DNA from 2 places in the Streptomyces sp. NPDC029122 genome. Region 2 is predicted to be linked to the other one. Evidence: riboswitches for the same ligand, from Rfam matches in the RefSeq annotation. Region 2 holds a riboswitch; the other holds the start of a gene.
What was found. Region 2 has a riboswitch for ZMP and ZTP ahead of ACZ4WZ_RS31175 (serine hydroxymethyltransferase). Riboswitches for the same ligand answer to the same signal wherever they lie in the genome.

Region 1: it holds a riboswitch for ZMP and ZTP, as region 2 does, so the genes downstream of both, ACZ4WZ_RS08750 (bifunctional 5,10-methylenetetrahydrofolate dehydrogenase/5,10-methenyltetrahydrofolate cyclohydrolase) here and ACZ4WZ_RS31175 (serine hydroxymethyltransferase) in region 2, are expected to answer to the same signal.

The regions. Positions count from the first base shown of each region.
Region 1 covers NZ_JBVHWK010000005.1:129,203-135,032, reverse strand. The annotation lists gene ACZ4WZ_RS08760 (RNA polymerase sigma factor) at 1-1,318, opposite strand, end outside; gene ACZ4WZ_RS08755 (methyltransferase domain-containing protein) at 1,533-2,294, opposite strand; ZMP/ZTP riboswitch at 2,352-2,453, shown strand; gene ACZ4WZ_RS08750 (bifunctional 5,10-methylenetetrahydrofolate dehydrogenase/5,10-methenyltetrahydrofolate cyclohydrolase) at 2,514-3,359, shown strand; gene ACZ4WZ_RS08745 (NADH:flavin oxidoreductase/NADH oxidase family protein) at 3,421-4,680, shown strand; gene ACZ4WZ_RS08740 (MAB_1171c family putative transporter) at 4,677-5,830, opposite strand, start outside.
Region 2 covers NZ_JBVHWK010000038.1:43,659-53,555, forward strand. The annotation lists gene ACZ4WZ_RS31140 (TetR/AcrR family transcriptional regulator) at 1-283, shown strand, start outside; gene ACZ4WZ_RS31145 (metallophosphoesterase) at 335-1,651, opposite strand; gene ACZ4WZ_RS31150 (SCO4848 family membrane protein) at 1,648-1,890, opposite strand; gene ACZ4WZ_RS31155 (D-alanyl-D-alanine carboxypeptidase family protein) at 2,012-3,289, shown strand; partial or broken gene ACZ4WZ_RS31160 (YhjD/YihY/BrkB family envelope integrity protein) at 3,301-4,200, opposite strand; gene ACZ4WZ_RS31165 (2'-5' RNA ligase family protein) at 4,370-4,954, opposite strand; gene trpS (tryptophan--tRNA ligase) at 5,037-6,050, opposite strand; gene ACZ4WZ_RS31175 (serine hydroxymethyltransferase) at 6,257-7,525, opposite strand; ZMP/ZTP riboswitch at 7,559-7,649, opposite strand; gene rocD (ornithine--oxo-acid transaminase) at 7,767-8,972, shown strand; gene ACZ4WZ_RS31185 (hypothetical protein) at 9,150-9,692, shown strand; gene ACZ4WZ_RS31190 (glutathionylspermidine synthase family protein) at 9,698-9,897, opposite strand, start outside.

The sequences.
Region 1 (5,830 bases), on a different contig from region 2:
CGATGAGGTCACCGAACTCGCTGTCGCCCTCCTCGCCCAGCGGGGTGTGCAGGGAGATCGGCTCGCGGCCGTACTTCTGGACCTCGATGACCTTCTCGGGGGTCATGTCGAGTTCCTTGCCCAGCTCCTCCGGGGTGGGCTCGCGGCCCAGGTCCTGGAGCATCTGGCGCTGCACACGGGCGAGCTTGTTGATGATCTCGACCATGTGGACGGGGATGCGGATGGTGCGCGACTGGTCGGCCATGGCGCGCGTGATCGCCTGCCGGATCCACCAGGTCGCGTACGTGGAGAACTTGAAGCCCTTGGTGTAGTCGAACTTCTCCACCGCGCGGATCAGACCGACGTTGCCCTCCTGGATCAGGTCAAGGAAGAGCATGCCGCGGCCGGTGTAGCGCTTGGCCAGCGAGACCACGAGGCGGAGGTTGGCCTCCAGCAGGTGGTTCTTGGCACGGCGGCCGTCCTCGACGAGGATCTCCAGCTCGCGCTTGAAGGCGGGCTTGTGGTCCTCCTCCTCTTCGAGCTTGTACTCGGAGAACAGACCCGCCTCGATGCGCTTGGCGAGCTCGACCTCCTGCTCGGCGTTGAGGAGCGGCACCTTGCCGATCAGCTTCAGGTAGTCCTTGACCGGGTCGGCGGTGGCACCGGCCACCATGACCGTCTGCGCCGGGGCGTCGTCCTCGTCGTCGTCGGACAGCACGAAGCCCTGGCCGGCCGCCTTGGGCGCCTCCTCCTCGGTGTCGTCGGCGAGGTCCTCGACGGCCCAGTCCTCACCCTCGACGACCGGGGTCTCGGCGTCGTCGGCGTCCTTGGCGCCGGCCTTCTTCGAGGCGGCGGTCTTCTTGGTGGCCGTGGCCTTCTTGGCGGCGGTCTTCTTGACCGCGCGCTTCTTGGGCTCGGCGGCGGCCTCGGCCGACACCTCCTGCGAAGCGGCGGCCGACGGAGCGGATATCGCCGCGGCGGCGGCCGGGGCGGGAGCGGTGGCGGAGGCCTTGCGCGCGCCGATGGGACGCGGTGCGGCGACCGCCTTCTTCGTCACGGTGCGGGCCGGGGCGGCGGCTGCCTTGCGGGGCTTCTTGGCAGCAGCCTTGGTGGCGGGGGCGGCGCTGACGTGGAGGGCGACACCCTCCTCGTCCAGGACCTGGTTCAGGCTGCGCAGGACCCGCTTCCACTGGTCCACCGGGATGCGGCCGGCCTCGAAGGCCTGGCGGACATCGTCACCGTTGATGTGACCCTGCTCGCGGCCGCGCTCGACGAGCGCGACCAGGGCCTCGGATTCGGCGATCTCCGGAGGGAACGTACGGGACGGGCTGAGCGACACAAGGAGCCTCTCGTTGCGAACAGATAAGGAGTGGGCGGGACATCATCGCGCGGACTCGGGAAACAGACCGAAGCGGGTCTGTATTCCGGGGCCGCGCGAGGACACCTGTCGGTTCATCGCCTGCCCGAGTCGATTCGTTACGCGCTGAATTGAGTGACCTGCGCCACGCTGTGCCCGCGCAACCGATCCGGCGGGGATCCGTCGGCCCTCCCGGTCACCCCTTCTTGCGGGCTTCGATGAGGAAACGGGCGGTGTGCGCGACGAACGGACCTTCGCATTCGATCCGTTCGTGGAGCTCGCGCAGCCGCTCCCGGTACTGCCCGACCGTGAAGCCGGGCACCATCCAGATCACCTTCCGCAGGAAGTAGATCACGGCCCCGATGTCGTGGAACTCCGTCCGCAGCCGCTCGGAGCGCAGGTCGACCACTTCCAGACCCGCCCTCTCGGCGTCGGCGGCCGCGTCGTCGGGATGGCGGGCGCGGCGGACCTCCTCCGGCTGCGGGCCGAGGAAGTACTCGACGAGCTCGAAGACGCTGGCCGGACCCACCTGCTGCGAGAGGTAGGTACCACCCGGCACCAGCACCCGGGCGATCTCGTCCCACCAGACGGTCACCGGGTGCCGGCTGACGACCAGCTCGAAGGCCTCGTCACCGAAGGGCAGCGGCGGCTCGTCGGTGTCCGCCACCACCACCGCGCCCAGCGGGTGCAGCAGCCGGGTCGCCTTCCGGAGGTTCGGCGGCCAGGACTCCGTGGCCGCCGTCAGCGGGGGCAGCGGGCCCGCTCCGGCGAGGACCTCGCCCCCGCCGGTCTGGATGTCCAGGACGGAGCCGACCTGTCCCAGGCGCTCGCCCAGCAGGCGCTGGTAGCCCCAGGAGGGCCGCTGCTCGGTGGCCCGGCCGTCGAGCCAGGAGAAGTCCCAGCCGTCGACCGAGACGGACCCGGCCTCGGCGACGAGATGGTCGAACGTGCGCTTCATGTCCCGATCGTCCCAGGTCGGCCCCCGCTCTTCCACCGGATATGTCGACTACAGTGGGCACCGGGCCGTGACTGGCGTTCGGGTGGATCACCACCGGGGAGCGGCCCGGTGTGGGCCCTCGGGGCCGTACGCCGTCTGCCGCGCGCCTGGGCGAACCGCGATCCGCAGCGACGTTCAGGAGACCCCGTGACGACTGCCCCCACCTCCACCGCCCAGCTCATGGACGGCACCGCCCTCGCCCGCCGCGTCTCGGAGCGGACCGCCGCCCTCGCGGCGAAGATCACCGAGCGCACCGGTACCGCTCCCTGCCTGGCCACCGTCCTCGTCGGCGAGGACCCCGCGTCCGTCACCTACGTACGGATGAAGCAGAACCGTTGCGCCAAGGCCGGGATCACCTCCCGCCACGTGGAGCTGCCGGCCGCGACCACCACCGAGGAGCTCGTCGCCACGATCACCGCCCTCTCCGAGGACCCGGAGATCAGCGGCATCCTGCTCCAGCACCCCGTCCCGCACCACATCGACGAGCGCGCCGCCTTCGAGGCCATCGCCCCCGGCAAGGACGTCGACGGTGTGACGATGCACTCCTTCGCCGCCATGGGCTTCGGCCTGCCCGGCTTCGTCTCCTGCACCCCCGGCGGCATCATGCGCCTGCTGGAGGAGTACGGGGTGGACCTCACCGGGAAGCACGCCGTCGTCGTCGGCCGCAGCGCGATCCTGGGCAAGCCCGCCGGGATGCTGCTGCTGGAGAAGAACGCCACCGTCACCTACTGCCACTCCCGCACCCGCGACCTGTCCTCGATCGTGCGCCAGGCGGACGTCCTGGTCGCCGCGGTCGGCAAGGCCGAGTTCATCCGCGGCGAGGACATCAAGCCCGGCGCGGTCGTCCTCGACGCCGGGTACAACGAGGGCAACATCGGAGACGTCCACTTCGAGTCGGCCGCCGCCCGCGCCTCCCTGATCACCCCGGTGCCCGGCGGCGTCGGCCCGATGACCATCGCGGTGCTGCTGGAGCAGACCGTCCGGGCCGCCGCGGCCCAGGCCGGACTGGACCTCGCGGACCTCTGAGGCGATCATCTTGTGGCGCGGCCCCGCGTGACGGCCGCGCCACGAGCATGGGGGGACCCGGATGGACCTGTTCGCACCGCTGGACCTTCCCGGCGGCACCACCCTCCCCAACCGTCTCGCCAAGGCCGCCATGGAGGAGAGCTTCGCCGCCCAGCCCGGCCAGCTCCCCGACGCCCGCCTGGAGCGGCTGTACGCCCGCTGGGCGCGGGGCGGCGCCGGACTGGTCATCACCGGCAACGTGATGGTCGACCGGCGGGCCCTGACCTCGCCGGGCACCGTCGTCCTCGACGAGCGCTCCCCGCTGGAGCCCTTCCGCCGCTGGGCCGACGCCGCGACGTCCGGCGACGCCCGGGTCTGGATGCAGATCAACCACCCCGGCCGCCAGGTCGGCTCCGACATGCCCGGCACCGCATGGGCCCCCTCCGCCGTCCCCATCCGCCTCGGCAGGCACACCAAGCGCTTCGCCCACCCCACCGCCATGACCGAGGCCGACATCGGCGCGACGATCGCCCGCTTCGCCCTCACCGCCCGGCGGGCCGAGGAGGCGGGCTTCCACGGGGTGCAGATCCACGCCGCGCACGGCTACCTGCTCAGCCAGTTCCTCTCCCCGCTCGTCAACCGGCGCACCGACCGCTGGGGCGGCAGCCTCGACAACCGCGTACGGATGCTCACGGAGACCGTCGGCGCCGTCCGCGCCGGCGTCTCGACGGGCTTCGCGATCGGGGTGAAGCTGAACGCCGCCGACTTCCAGCGCGGGGGCTTCGACACCGAGGAGGCCGCCCACGTCATCGCGGCCCTCGACGGCCTCGGCGTCGACCTGGTCGAGCTCTCCGGCGGGACCGTCGAGAGCCCCGCCAGCATGGGCCACACCACGGACCAGCGGATCCTGGAACGGGAGGCCTACTTCCTCTCCCTCGCGGAACACCTGCTGGGGACGGCGGCCGTGCCGCTGATGCTGACCGGCGGCATCACCCGCCGCGCCACGGCCGAGATGGCCCTGGCCCGGGGCGTCGCCGTCGTCGGCATGGCCTCCGCCCTCGCCCTGTGCCCCGACCTGCCCCGGCGCTGGCGCGCGGGCGAGGACGCGCGGGTGGACGTGCCCCGGCTCGCATGGCGCGACCGGAGCCTGGCGGCCGCCGGCACGCTGGCCCTCGTACGCTTCCAGCTGGACCGGCTGGCCCACGGGCTCGAACCCCGCGCACGGGTCTCCCCCCGCTGGATCCTCACCGCGGACAACCTCCGGCACCGGCGCAGGGTCCGCGCGTACGGGGCTTGGCTCTCGCGCGAGCCGGCGTGCGGCACGCCGCGGGGGACGGCCTAGCCGAGCGTCCCCCGGCGGGCCGCCTCCACGATCGGGGAGCCGCGGAACTCCCGGGCCAGTGCGGCCAGGGGCTGGCCGTCGAGGCGGTACGGGGCGGGTTCCGCGGAGCCCGTACCGGGGTCGCCCGCCCGCTCGGCGGCGGCCCGTGCCCGGCAGGCGGCGGCGAGCATGGCCGCGTCCGCTACCACGGAGGCTTCCGCCTCCGTCAGGCCCCGGCGGCGCGCGGCCCCGTAGGCGGCCGACCGTACGGCGGGGTCGAACCAGCTCGCGAGGGCCAGCAGCCCGTCGTCGATCACCGACTCCCGGTGGATCAGCCGGATCCCGACCGGCGACCACCAGGTCAGCGGGACCGGCGTCACGCCGCGGTGCGCGAACCCGCGCAGGGCCCTCCACAGCGGGCGCAGCCGCCGGTACTGGCTGAAGTCCCGCCAGACGGCCGAACCGCCGGCCATCGGGACGATGAACCCGGTGCCCACCAGCAGCGCCGCCGCCGAGGCGAGCGGCGGGGCCACGTACGTGGACAGGCCGTCCCAGTCGTGGCCCGCCCAGCGGGCGCCCACCGCCGCCCACTTCGCGACGAGGTACCCGAGGTCCAGCACCCCGCCCAGCGTGAGCAGCGCCAGCCCGGTCCGCAGCGGCCGCAGCGCGCGATCGACCCGCAGCATCCACTTCAGGCACAGCACGCTCAGCGCGGCGCTGCCGGCGGTGTGCGCCAGCAGGTAGCAGACGATCATCTCGCGCAGCCACGGGGTGTTCGCGTAGTACGTGTCCAGGTCCCGCAGCCGCTCCACGGGCGCGTCCCCGATCACGAACAGGGCCGCGATCAGCACGGTGACCGCGCCGAACACCCCGACCGTCGCCCAGGTCGCGCGCCGCAGCTCCGCCGCCGGACCTCCCGCCCAGTGCAGGATCAGCACGATGGAGGCACCCGAGAAGGCGGTCAGTACGCCGTACACCAGCGGGGCGGCGAAGTTGACGACGCCGGTGATCCGGTTGACCGCCGCGAGGGACGGCGGGGCCGCCAGGAAGGTGAGCAGGCAGCCGGCCACCAGCAGCGCGCACACGGCCCGCATCAGCGGCTGGTCCCAGCCCCGGCGCAGGGCCGGGGCCTTGATCAGCAGGGCCAGCACCATCACCGTCCCCGCCAGGT
Region 2 (9,897 bases):
CGAACTGGCCGACGCCCTGCCGGAACTGATGTGGCTCTCCCAGATGGGCCTGGTCCTGTACTGGGTCTTCGACCGCTCGCCCGGCAGCGAGAAGACCCGCCGGCTCGCCGAGCGCGGGGCGCAGCTGACCACGCGCGGCATCGTGCTGGCCCGGTTCCGGGTGCTGCGGCCGCTGGTGCGCGAGGTGCACGAGCTCTTCGCGGACTTCCTGCCGGGCATGGCGCAGACGGCGGCCTCGCGCGCCGGGACGCGGGCCTCGGACCCCCGCTCCGGGGAGGAGTGAGGGTCCCGGGTCACCGGAGCCGGGGAGTCCGGCGCGGGCTCAGGCGCGGGCTCAGGCCTGGTACGAGGCCAGTTCGACGACGGTGATGTCGGACGGCGCGCCGACCCGGACCGGCGGCCCCCAGGCACCCGCGCCCCGCGACACGTACAGCTGGGTGTCGCCGTAGCGTTCCAGGCCCGCGACGGTCGGGTTCGCCAGCTCGGCCAGGTACTTGCCGGGCCACAGCTGGCCGCCGTGGGTGTGCCCGGAGAGCTGGAGGTCCACGCCGTGGCGCACGGCCTCGTCGATCACGATCGGCTGGTGGGCGAGGAGTACGGAGGCACGCGCGCGGTCGCGGTCCCCGAGGGCCGCGCGGAAGTCGGGGCCCTTGCCCTCCTTCTCGCCCTGGACGTCGTTGACCCCGGCGAGGTCGAAGTGGGGGAGCTCGCGGCGGGCGTTCTCCAGGGGGACGAGGCCGAGTTCGCGGACGTGGTCGATCCACTGCTGGGCGCCGGAGAAGTACTCGTGGTTGCCCGTGACGAAGTAGCTCCCGAGACGGGCGCTCAGCTCGCGCAGCGGCTCGGCGGCGGGGCCGAGGTCCCGGACGTCGCCGTCCACGAGGTCGCCGACGATGGCGATGAGGTCGGGCTGGGTGCGGTTGACGGTGTCGACGATGCGGCGGGTGTGGGCGCGGCCGAGGACCGGGCCGAGGTGGACGTCGCTGACGACGGCGATCCGGAACCCGTGCGCGGCGCGGGGCAGCCGGGCCAGCGGCACCTGCACCCGCTTCACGCGGGGCCCGCGCAGCACGCCGTGGGTGCCGTTCCCGACGGTCACCCCGGCCGCGGCGACGGCGGCCCCGCCGAGCACCCGCGCGACGAACACCCGCCGGCCGACCACGCCGGGGCCCGGGCCGGGGGCGGCGCCGGGAGCCGGGTCGGGGGCAGTGCCGGGAGCCGGGTCGGGGGCAGTGCCAGGAGCCGGCGGGGCCGTTCCCCCGGCCGCCCCGGCCGGTCCGCCCGCGGCGGAGGCCAGTTCGAGCCCCTCCGGCGCCCGGGGGGCCGGGGGTGCGGGAATCCGGCGGAGCCACAGGCTGCGGACCGGTTCCGCCACCGCCATCGCCATCGTCAGGTACAGCAGCACCGCCAGCCACATGTACCCCGGCCACGCCACCAGCCGCTCGAGCCAGAACGGCGCACCCGCCCGCCCGGCGGTCAGCGCCGCCAGTGCCAGCAGCGGCAGCGCGAAGGCCAGGACGGTGCCCGCCTTCCGTGCCGGGCCGCCCGCGCGGGTCGTGTCGCGGACCAGCCGGACCCACAGCCAGCGGTGGACCGACGCGAGCACCGCCAGTACCGCGACCACCGCCACGATCGCCACGACCGCGGTCATCGTGATTCCCGTCGCAGGGCCAGGATGCCGCGCAGCCCGATCACACCAACGGCCGTCCCCAGCAGAAAGGACGTGACCGCCAGGAGAAGGTGGACCCAGAAGTAGGCAGTGGGCCTTCCGTCGTCGAAAGCCAGACCGCTGGCGTCGTGGAAGAGGTTCTTGACGAACGTGGACCAGATCACCCAGGACCAGGCTCCGAACGCTGCGAGGAACCAGGACGCGGTACGGCTGAGTTTCATGTCCCCAGTATCGGTTTCGTCCCCAGGACGGACGCGCCGGGGTGGGCCGTACCGGGTGTGGTTGAGCCCGGTTGGCCGGTCCCGGACGCCTGGCAGTCCATCGGGATGTACGTTCACCTGCGTGTCTGTAAAGAAGACCGCGCTGACGGTCCTTTCCGCCGCACTGCTGCTGCCAGCGGTCCTCGTGGCACCCGCGAGCGCGCCCGCGCTCGCCGCGCCGGCGCCGCCCCCGTCGGCCGACGGGAAGGGCCGGCCCCGGAAGGCACCGCACGCCCCGGCGCCGCCCCCGGCGATGTCCACCGTCGGCGGCGCCCGCCTCGGGCTGCCCGGGACCCAGGTCAACCCGCTGCCCGGGGCGCCCTCCCTGCCGGCCAACCTCAGCGGCCGGTCCTGGATCGTGGCGGACGCCGAGACCGGCGAGGTCCTCGCGGCGCACAACGCCCACTGGCGGCTGCCACCGGCCTCCACCCTGAAGATGCTCTTCGCCGACACGGTGCTGCCCGGCCTCCCCAAGGACCGGGTGCACAGGGTCACCGACGAGGACATGGACGGGGTCGGCCCCGGCAGCAGCCTGGTGGGGGTCAAGGAGGACCACGAGTACACCGTCCACGACCTGTGGCTCGGCGTGTTCCTGCGCTCCGGGAACGACGCGGTGCACGTCCTCTCGGCCATGAACGGCGGCGTCGAGAAGACCGTCAAGGACATGCAGGCGCACGCCGAGGAGCTCCAGGCCCTGGACACCCACGTGGTGTCCCCCGACGGCTACGACGCCCCCGAGCAGGTGTCGAGCGCGTACGACCTCACCCTCATCGCCCGCTCCGGGCTCCAGAAGCAGGACTTCCGGGAGTACTGCGGCACGGTCGAGGCGAAGTTCCCCGGCAGGCAGGAGGAGGGCAGGCCGCGCGAGTACTTCGAGATCCAGAACACCAACCGGCTGATGACCGGGGCGGGCGGCATCAGCCCGTACAAGGGCATCGCCGGGGTGAAGAACGGCACCACCACCATGGCCGGCTCGACCTTCACCGGCGCCGCCCAGCGCGGGAACAAGAAGCTGCTGGTGACGGTGATGAACCCGGACAACGGCGGGCTGAACGGGGTGTACGAGGAGACCGCCCAGCTCTTCGACTGGGGCTTCGAGGCCGCCGGGAAGGTCAAGCCGGTGGGCGAGCTGGTGCCGCCGAAGAGCGCGGACACCTCCCCGCACGGCTCTCCCGCCCAGTCCCACGAGAAGCGCGGGACGTCGGCGGGCGGCGACGCCTCCGGCAGCAGCGGCCTCGGCACGGCGCTCGGCATCACGGGCGGGGCGCTGGCCGCCCTGGTGGGCGGGGCCTTCGCGGTCAACCGCCGCTGGCCGCGCGGCCGCCGCGGCCCCGGGGGCGGCGCGGGCAGCGGCGGCTAGTCCGCGGCCGTCTCCGCGGCGGCGTCGGCTTCATCCGCGTCGGCGTCGTCCGGGTCGGCGTCCTCGTCGGGCGTCGCCGTCCAGGCCGCGCAGAAGAGGAGCAGCCGCGCCGTGAAGCTGATCCACAGCAGCAGGGCGATCGGCACGCCGAAGGCCCCGTACATGCTCTTGGCCGCGACCTCCCTCATGTAGCCGCTGAGCAGCAGCTTCAGCAGCTCGAAGCCCGCCGCGCCGATCAGTGCCGCCTGGATCAGCCGGCCGCGCGGCGGCTCCACGCCGGGCAGCAGGGTGAGCAGGTAGAGCAGCAGCAGGAAGGCCGCCAGTACGCCGACGAGGAAGGCCGCGGCGCGCAGCAGCGCCCCGCCGGCGCCCTCGCGCGGGATGCCGAGGAGCTCGGCGGACTTGCCGACCGCGCTGGCTCCGACGATCGACGCGGCCGCCGAGGCCAGGGCCGCGGCGCCGAGGCCGAGGAGCACGAGGGCGTCCTTGCCCTTGCGCAGGAAGGGGTTGCCCTCGTCTTCGTCGTCCTTCTCCCAGACGGCGCGCAGGCAGTCGCGCATGGAGCCGATCCAGCCGATGCCGGTGAAGAGGAGGAGGACGCCGGCGACGAGGCCGACGGTACCGGCGTTGGCGACGAGCCCCTCCAGGTCGAGCTGGTCGGAGATGCCGGGGACCTGTTCGGCGAGGCTGCGCTGGAGCCGGTCCAGCTGCTCCTGGCTGAGCAGCCCGGCGCCGACGGCGGCGGCGACCGTGATCAGGGGGAACAGCGCGAGGAAGCTGATGAAGGTGATCGCGGCGGCGAGCCGTGTCCAGTGCACCCGGTCGAGACGCTCGTACGAACGCCAGGCGTGGGTCCGCATGGCGGCGGACGCCGCCGGGCCGATCACCGGGAGTTTCTTCAGCCAGTCCATGGGGCCACCGTAAATGAGCTGCTGGAAATAGCCGGGATTGCCGCTTTCGGGCACTACGGTCGTCGATTGTGACTTTTCGCCCTACGGATCGTCCCCCGGCCCGCCCGTTCCACACCCTGCTGCTGCGGAGCCTGCGGTTCCGCGCGTACCGGGCCCTGCGCCCCCTGCGTCAGGAGCGCGGCACGGCCGTGTCGCCCACCGGAGCGGGCTGTGCCGGGACGCCCGGGGCGCCCGCGCCGAAGGGGTACTCGCGCAGCTTGCGCCAGACCCCGTCCGAGCCCTGCTCGTAGAGCGCGAAGCCCTCGCACAGCCAGCCGGCGGCGTAGTCGGCCAGCTCGGCGTAGGCCCGGTCCATCGCCTCCTCGGAGATCCCGTGGGCGACCGTGACGTGCGGGTGGTACGGGAAGGCCAGCTCGCGGGCGAGCGGCCCGCGGGGGTCGCGTACCCGTCCCTGGAGGCGGGTGCAGTCCGGGGTGCCCTCGGCGAGCCGGACGAAGACGACCGGCGAGAGGGGGCGGAAGGTTCCCGTCCCCTCCAGGCGCATCGGAAAGGCCCGGAAGGCCCGCGCGACCTCCGTCAGGTGGGCGCGGATCGCGGGCAGCCGGTCCGCCTCCACCTCGGTGGGCGGTACGAGGGTGACGTGCGTGGGGATGCCGTGCGCGGCGGCGTCCCCGAAGCCGGCGCGCAGCTGCTGGAGCTGGCGGCCGTACGGCTCCGGGACCGCGATCGAAACGCCGAGCGTTACGGTCCCCACGTATGTCTCCTTGGTGTGTGTACGAGGTGCTGCCGCTCAGTGTGGCGCCAGCACGCCCTCGGCCGCCAGGGGCGTCGGTCCGTCAGTGCTTGGCGGGCAGGAAACCGAGGCGGTCGTAGGCCTGCGCCAGGGTCTCCGCGGCGACCGCCCGCGCCTTCTCCGCACCCTTGGCCAGCAGGGAGTCCAGGGTCTCCGGGTCGTCCAGGTACTCCTGGGTGCGCTGCTTGAAGGGTGTGACGAAATCGACCATCACACCGGCGAGGTCGGTCTTGAGCGCCCCGTAGCCCTTGCCCTCGTACTGGGCCTCCAGGGCGGCGATCGACTCGCCCGTGAGGGTGGAGTAGATCGTGAGCAGGTTGCTGACGCCCGGCTTGTCCTCGGTGTCGAAGCGGATCTCGGACCCGGTGTCGGTGACCGCGCTCTTGATCTTCTTCTCGGTGACCTTGGGCTCGTCGAGGAGGTTGATCAGGCCCTTGGGGGAGGACGCGGACTTCGACATCTTGATCGCCGGGTCCTGGAGGTCGTAGATCTTCGCGACCTCCTTGACGATGTGCGCGGCGGGGAGGGTGAAGGTCCGGCCGAAGCGCTGGTTGAAGCGCTCCGCCAGGTCGCGGGTCAGCTCGATGTGCTGGCGCTGGTCCTCGCCGACCGGGACGGCGTTCGCCTGGTAGAGGAGGATGTCGGCGACCTGGAGGATCGGGTAGGTGAACAGGCCGACGCTGGCGCTGTTGACCCCGCCCTTGGCGGACTTGTCCTTGAACTGGGTCATCCGGCTGGCCTCGCCGAAGCCGGTGATGCAGTTCATGACCCAGCCCAGCTGCGCGTGCTCCGGGACGTGGCTCTGGATGAAGAGCGTGCACCGTTCGGGGTCCAGGCCGGCGGCGAGGAGCTGCGCGGCGGACAGGCGGGTGTTCGCGCGGAGGTCCTTCGGGTCCTGCGGCATGGTGATCGCGTGCAGGTCGACGACCATGTAGAAGGCGTCGTGCGTCTCCTGGAGGGCGACGTACTGGCGGATCGCTCCGAGGTAGTTCCCGAGGTGGAACGAGCCGGAGGTGGGCTGGATACCGGAGAGCGCGCGGGGACGATCAGAAGCCATGCCCCCATTCTCTCAGGTGCGGGGCCGCTCTCCGGCCGCACACCGGCCGGAACCCACCGGTGCGGTTCGGGCCCGGGGCCGGGGTCGGCGCCGGGCGGCCCGCGCGGACGGGTGCCCGGGTGGCCGGATCCCGCCGCCGGCCGGGCGGCCCGTCAGGCCCGTGGGAAGCGGGGCGGGGGCACCCGGCCCCCCCCCCGCTCTCCCGGTCAGGCGAGCGGCAGGCCTGGGGCCGGGAAGGCGGCCATCAGGTCCGCGACCTCGGAGCGGATCGCGGCCAGGGCCGGCTCGTCGGACTTCGCGGCGGCGTCGACCGCGCGGGAGATCCAGCCCGCCACCAGCGGCATGTGTTCCGCCCCCAGGCCCCGCGACGTCAGCGACGGGGTGCCGATGCGGATGCCCGACGGGTCGAACGGCTTGCGCGGGTCGAACGGCACCGTGTTGTAGTTCACGACGATCCCCGCCCGGTCCAGCGCCTTCGCCGCGACCTTGCCCGGCACGTCCCGCGAGGTCAGGTCCATCAGGATCAGGTGGTTGTCCGTACCGCCCGAGACGAGGTCGAAGCCGCGCTCCAGCAGGGCGGAGGCCAGCGCCTTGGCGTTGGCGACGACCGCGTGCGCGTACGAGACGAAGGACGGCTGCGCGGCCTCGTGCAGGGCCACCGCGATGCCCGCCGTCGTCTGGTTGTGCGGGCCGCCCTGGAGGCCCGGGAAGACCGCCTTGTCGATGGCCTTCGCGTGCTCCTCCCGGCACATCAGCATCGCGCCGCGCGGCCCGCGCAGGGTCTTGTGGGTGGTCGTGGAGATCACGTCCACGTGCCCCGCCGGGGAGGGGTGGGCGCCGCCCGCGATCAGGCCGGCGATGTGGGCCACGTCCGCGACCAGAACCGAGCCCGCCTCCTCGGCGATCGAGGCGAAGGCCGCGAAGTCGATGGTCCGCGGAAGGGCCGTACCACCACAGAAGATGATCTTCGGGCGCTCCGCCAGGGCCAGCTCCCGGACCGCGTCGTAGTCGATGAGCCCGGTGTCGGGCCGCACGCCGTACTGGACGCCGCGGAACCAGGAGCCCGTCGCCGAGACGCCCCAGCCGTGCGTCAGGTGGCCGCCCATCGGCAGGGCCATGCCCATCACCGTGTCGCCGGGCTTCGCGAAGGCCAGGTAGACGGCCAGGTTCGCCGGGGAGCCGGAGTAGGGCTGGACGTTCGCGTGGTCCACCCCGAACAGGCCCTTGGCCCGCTCGACGGCGAGGGCCTCGACCCGGTCGATGTTCTGCTGGCCCTCGTAGTAGCGGCGGCCCGGGTAGCCCTCGCTGTACTTGTTCTGCAGGACGGTGCCGGAGGCCTCCAGCACGGCCGCGGAGACGTAGTTCTCGCTGGGGATCAGCCGCAGGGTCTCCGCCTGGAGCGTCTCCTCGGCGGTGACGAGCGAGGCGAGCTCGGGGTCGGTGGCGTAAAGGGCGGGCTGGCGGTGCGCGGTCATCGCGGCTCCTCCGGGGTCGATGTCGGTTCGTCCCCGCGAGGCCCAGGCGAGCGGCCCTGTGTGCGGTCGTGCGCGCACGACTCCCCCGGAGTTCGTTCCCCGTGCGCCAGTCGCCGTGCGTACCGGACACCTTAGCTGGCGCGGCACGGGGGATGTTTCCGGTCCCACGATCCGAGCGACGATACAAAGGACGTCACCCACGTCACCCGCGCCACCAGCCAGACGGACGATCGGAGACCCCGTGTCGAGAACTGCTGATGCCATCCGCTCCGCCGACGAACACAGCGCGCACAACTACCACCCCCTGCCGATCGTCGTCGCGTCGGCGGAAGGGGCGTGGATGACCGATGTGGAGGGCCGCCGGTACCTCGACATGCTCGCCGGGTACTCGGCGCTCAACTTCGGCCACGGCAACCGCAGGCTGATCGACGCCGCCCGCGCCCAGCTGGAGCGGGTCACCCTCACCTCGCGCGCCTTCCACCACGACCGCTTCGCCGACTTCTGCGCCGAACTGGCCGCGCTCTGCGGCAAGGAGATGGTGCTGCCCATGAACACGGGCGCGGAGGCGGTGGAGACCGCGGTGAAGACGGCCCGCAAGTGGGGGTACGAGGTCAAGGGCGTCCCCGACGGCCAAGCCAAGATCGTCGTCGCCGCGAACAACTTCCACGGCCGTACGACGACCATCGTGTCCTTCTCCACCGACCACGAGGCCCGCGACCACTACGGCCCCTACACGCCCGGCTTCGAGATCGTCCCGTACGGGGACCTGACGGCCCTCGACGCCGCCGTCACCGCCAACACCGTGGCCGTGCTGCTGGAGCCGATCCAGGGCGAGGCGGGGGTCCTCGTCCCGCCCGCCGGATACCTGTCGGGTGTACGGGAACTGACGCGCCGGCGGAACGTCCTGTTCATGGCGGACGAGATCCAGTCGGGCCTGGGCCGCACCGGCCGGACCTTCGCGTGCGAGCACGAGGGCGTCGTGCCCGACGTGTACGTCCTGGGCAAGGCGCTCGGCGGCGGGGTCGTACCCGTGTCCGCCGTGGTCGCCGACCGGGACGTGCTCGGGGTGTTCCGCCCCGGCGAGCACGGGTCCACCTTCGGCGGGAACCCGCTGGCCTGCGCCGTCGCGCTGGAGGTGATCGCGATGCTGCGCACCGGCGAGTACCAGGAGCGCGCCGCCGAACTCGGCGACCACCTGCACCGGGAGCTGAACCTGCTGACCGGCGGCGGCGCGGTGACCGCCGTACGCGGCCGCGGGCTGTGGGCGGGCGTGGACGTCGACCCGTCGCGCGGGACGGGCCGCGAGGTCTCGGAGAAGCTGATGGAGCTCGGGGTCCTGGTGAAGGACACCCACGGGTCCACGATCCGGATCGCGCCGCCGCTGGTGATCACCAAGGAGGACCTGGACTGGGGGCTGGACCGGCTGCGGTCGGTGCTCTCCGCCTGACGGCGCCGCGGCGGCGGGCGCGGCGGGCGCGGCCGGACCCTCCCGGTCCCGGCGGCGCCCGTCGCCGCTCCCGGCCCTGCGGTGGACACCGGGAGCGGTCCGCCGGACGATGGGAGGACCCCGTACGGGTGCGCGCCCAGCCGATCCCGGGCCCGACCCTCCGATGGGAGCATCCCCATGCACCGACGCATCCGACACACCCTGCTCTGCGGCGTCCTGGCGTCCTCGGTCGCCCTCGGCGGCGCCGCCGCCCTCGCCGCACCGGCCGCCGCCGCCCCGGTGGCGGTACCCGCCGCCAGCTGCACGGTCACACCCGACCCGCAAGGGCGTTTCGTCGTCATCACCGGCGAGGGGTTCACTCCCCCGCGCACCCTCAACGACGGCGAGTCCACCGAGCCGCTGAACATCGACGCCGACGGCAACTTCCGGGTCCAGCGGTTCCAGAAGAACGTCGACTACACCGTCCTCGCGGTCAACGAGGACCAGTCCCCCGTCTTCGTGAACTGCGAGGTCGCGGGGTCCACGCCCTCCGCCGGGGACTCGCGGGAGTACCAGAAGGGCTACGCGGACGGGCACACGGCCGGCATGGCGGCGGCGTCCCGGTCGAACTGCGACGTCCCGGCCCAGCCCGACAAGAGCCAGGACCACTCCGAGTCCTACTGGCGCGGCTGGAAGTCGGGGGCCGAAACGTCCTTCGACAGCTACTGCGGCGACAACTGACGGCCCTACAGGATGACGTGGGGCAGGAAGCGGGCGTACTCGTCCGTGACGAGACCCGCCGATTCCCGGATGCCGAGCCCCGCCGCCTCCTCCTCGACGACCCACGCGCCGAGCACGACGCGGTTGCCGTCGAAGTCGGGCAGCGGGGCCAGGGCCTGGAAGACGTACGTCTCCCCCTCGGCCGGGACGAAGGGCTCTCCGCCCC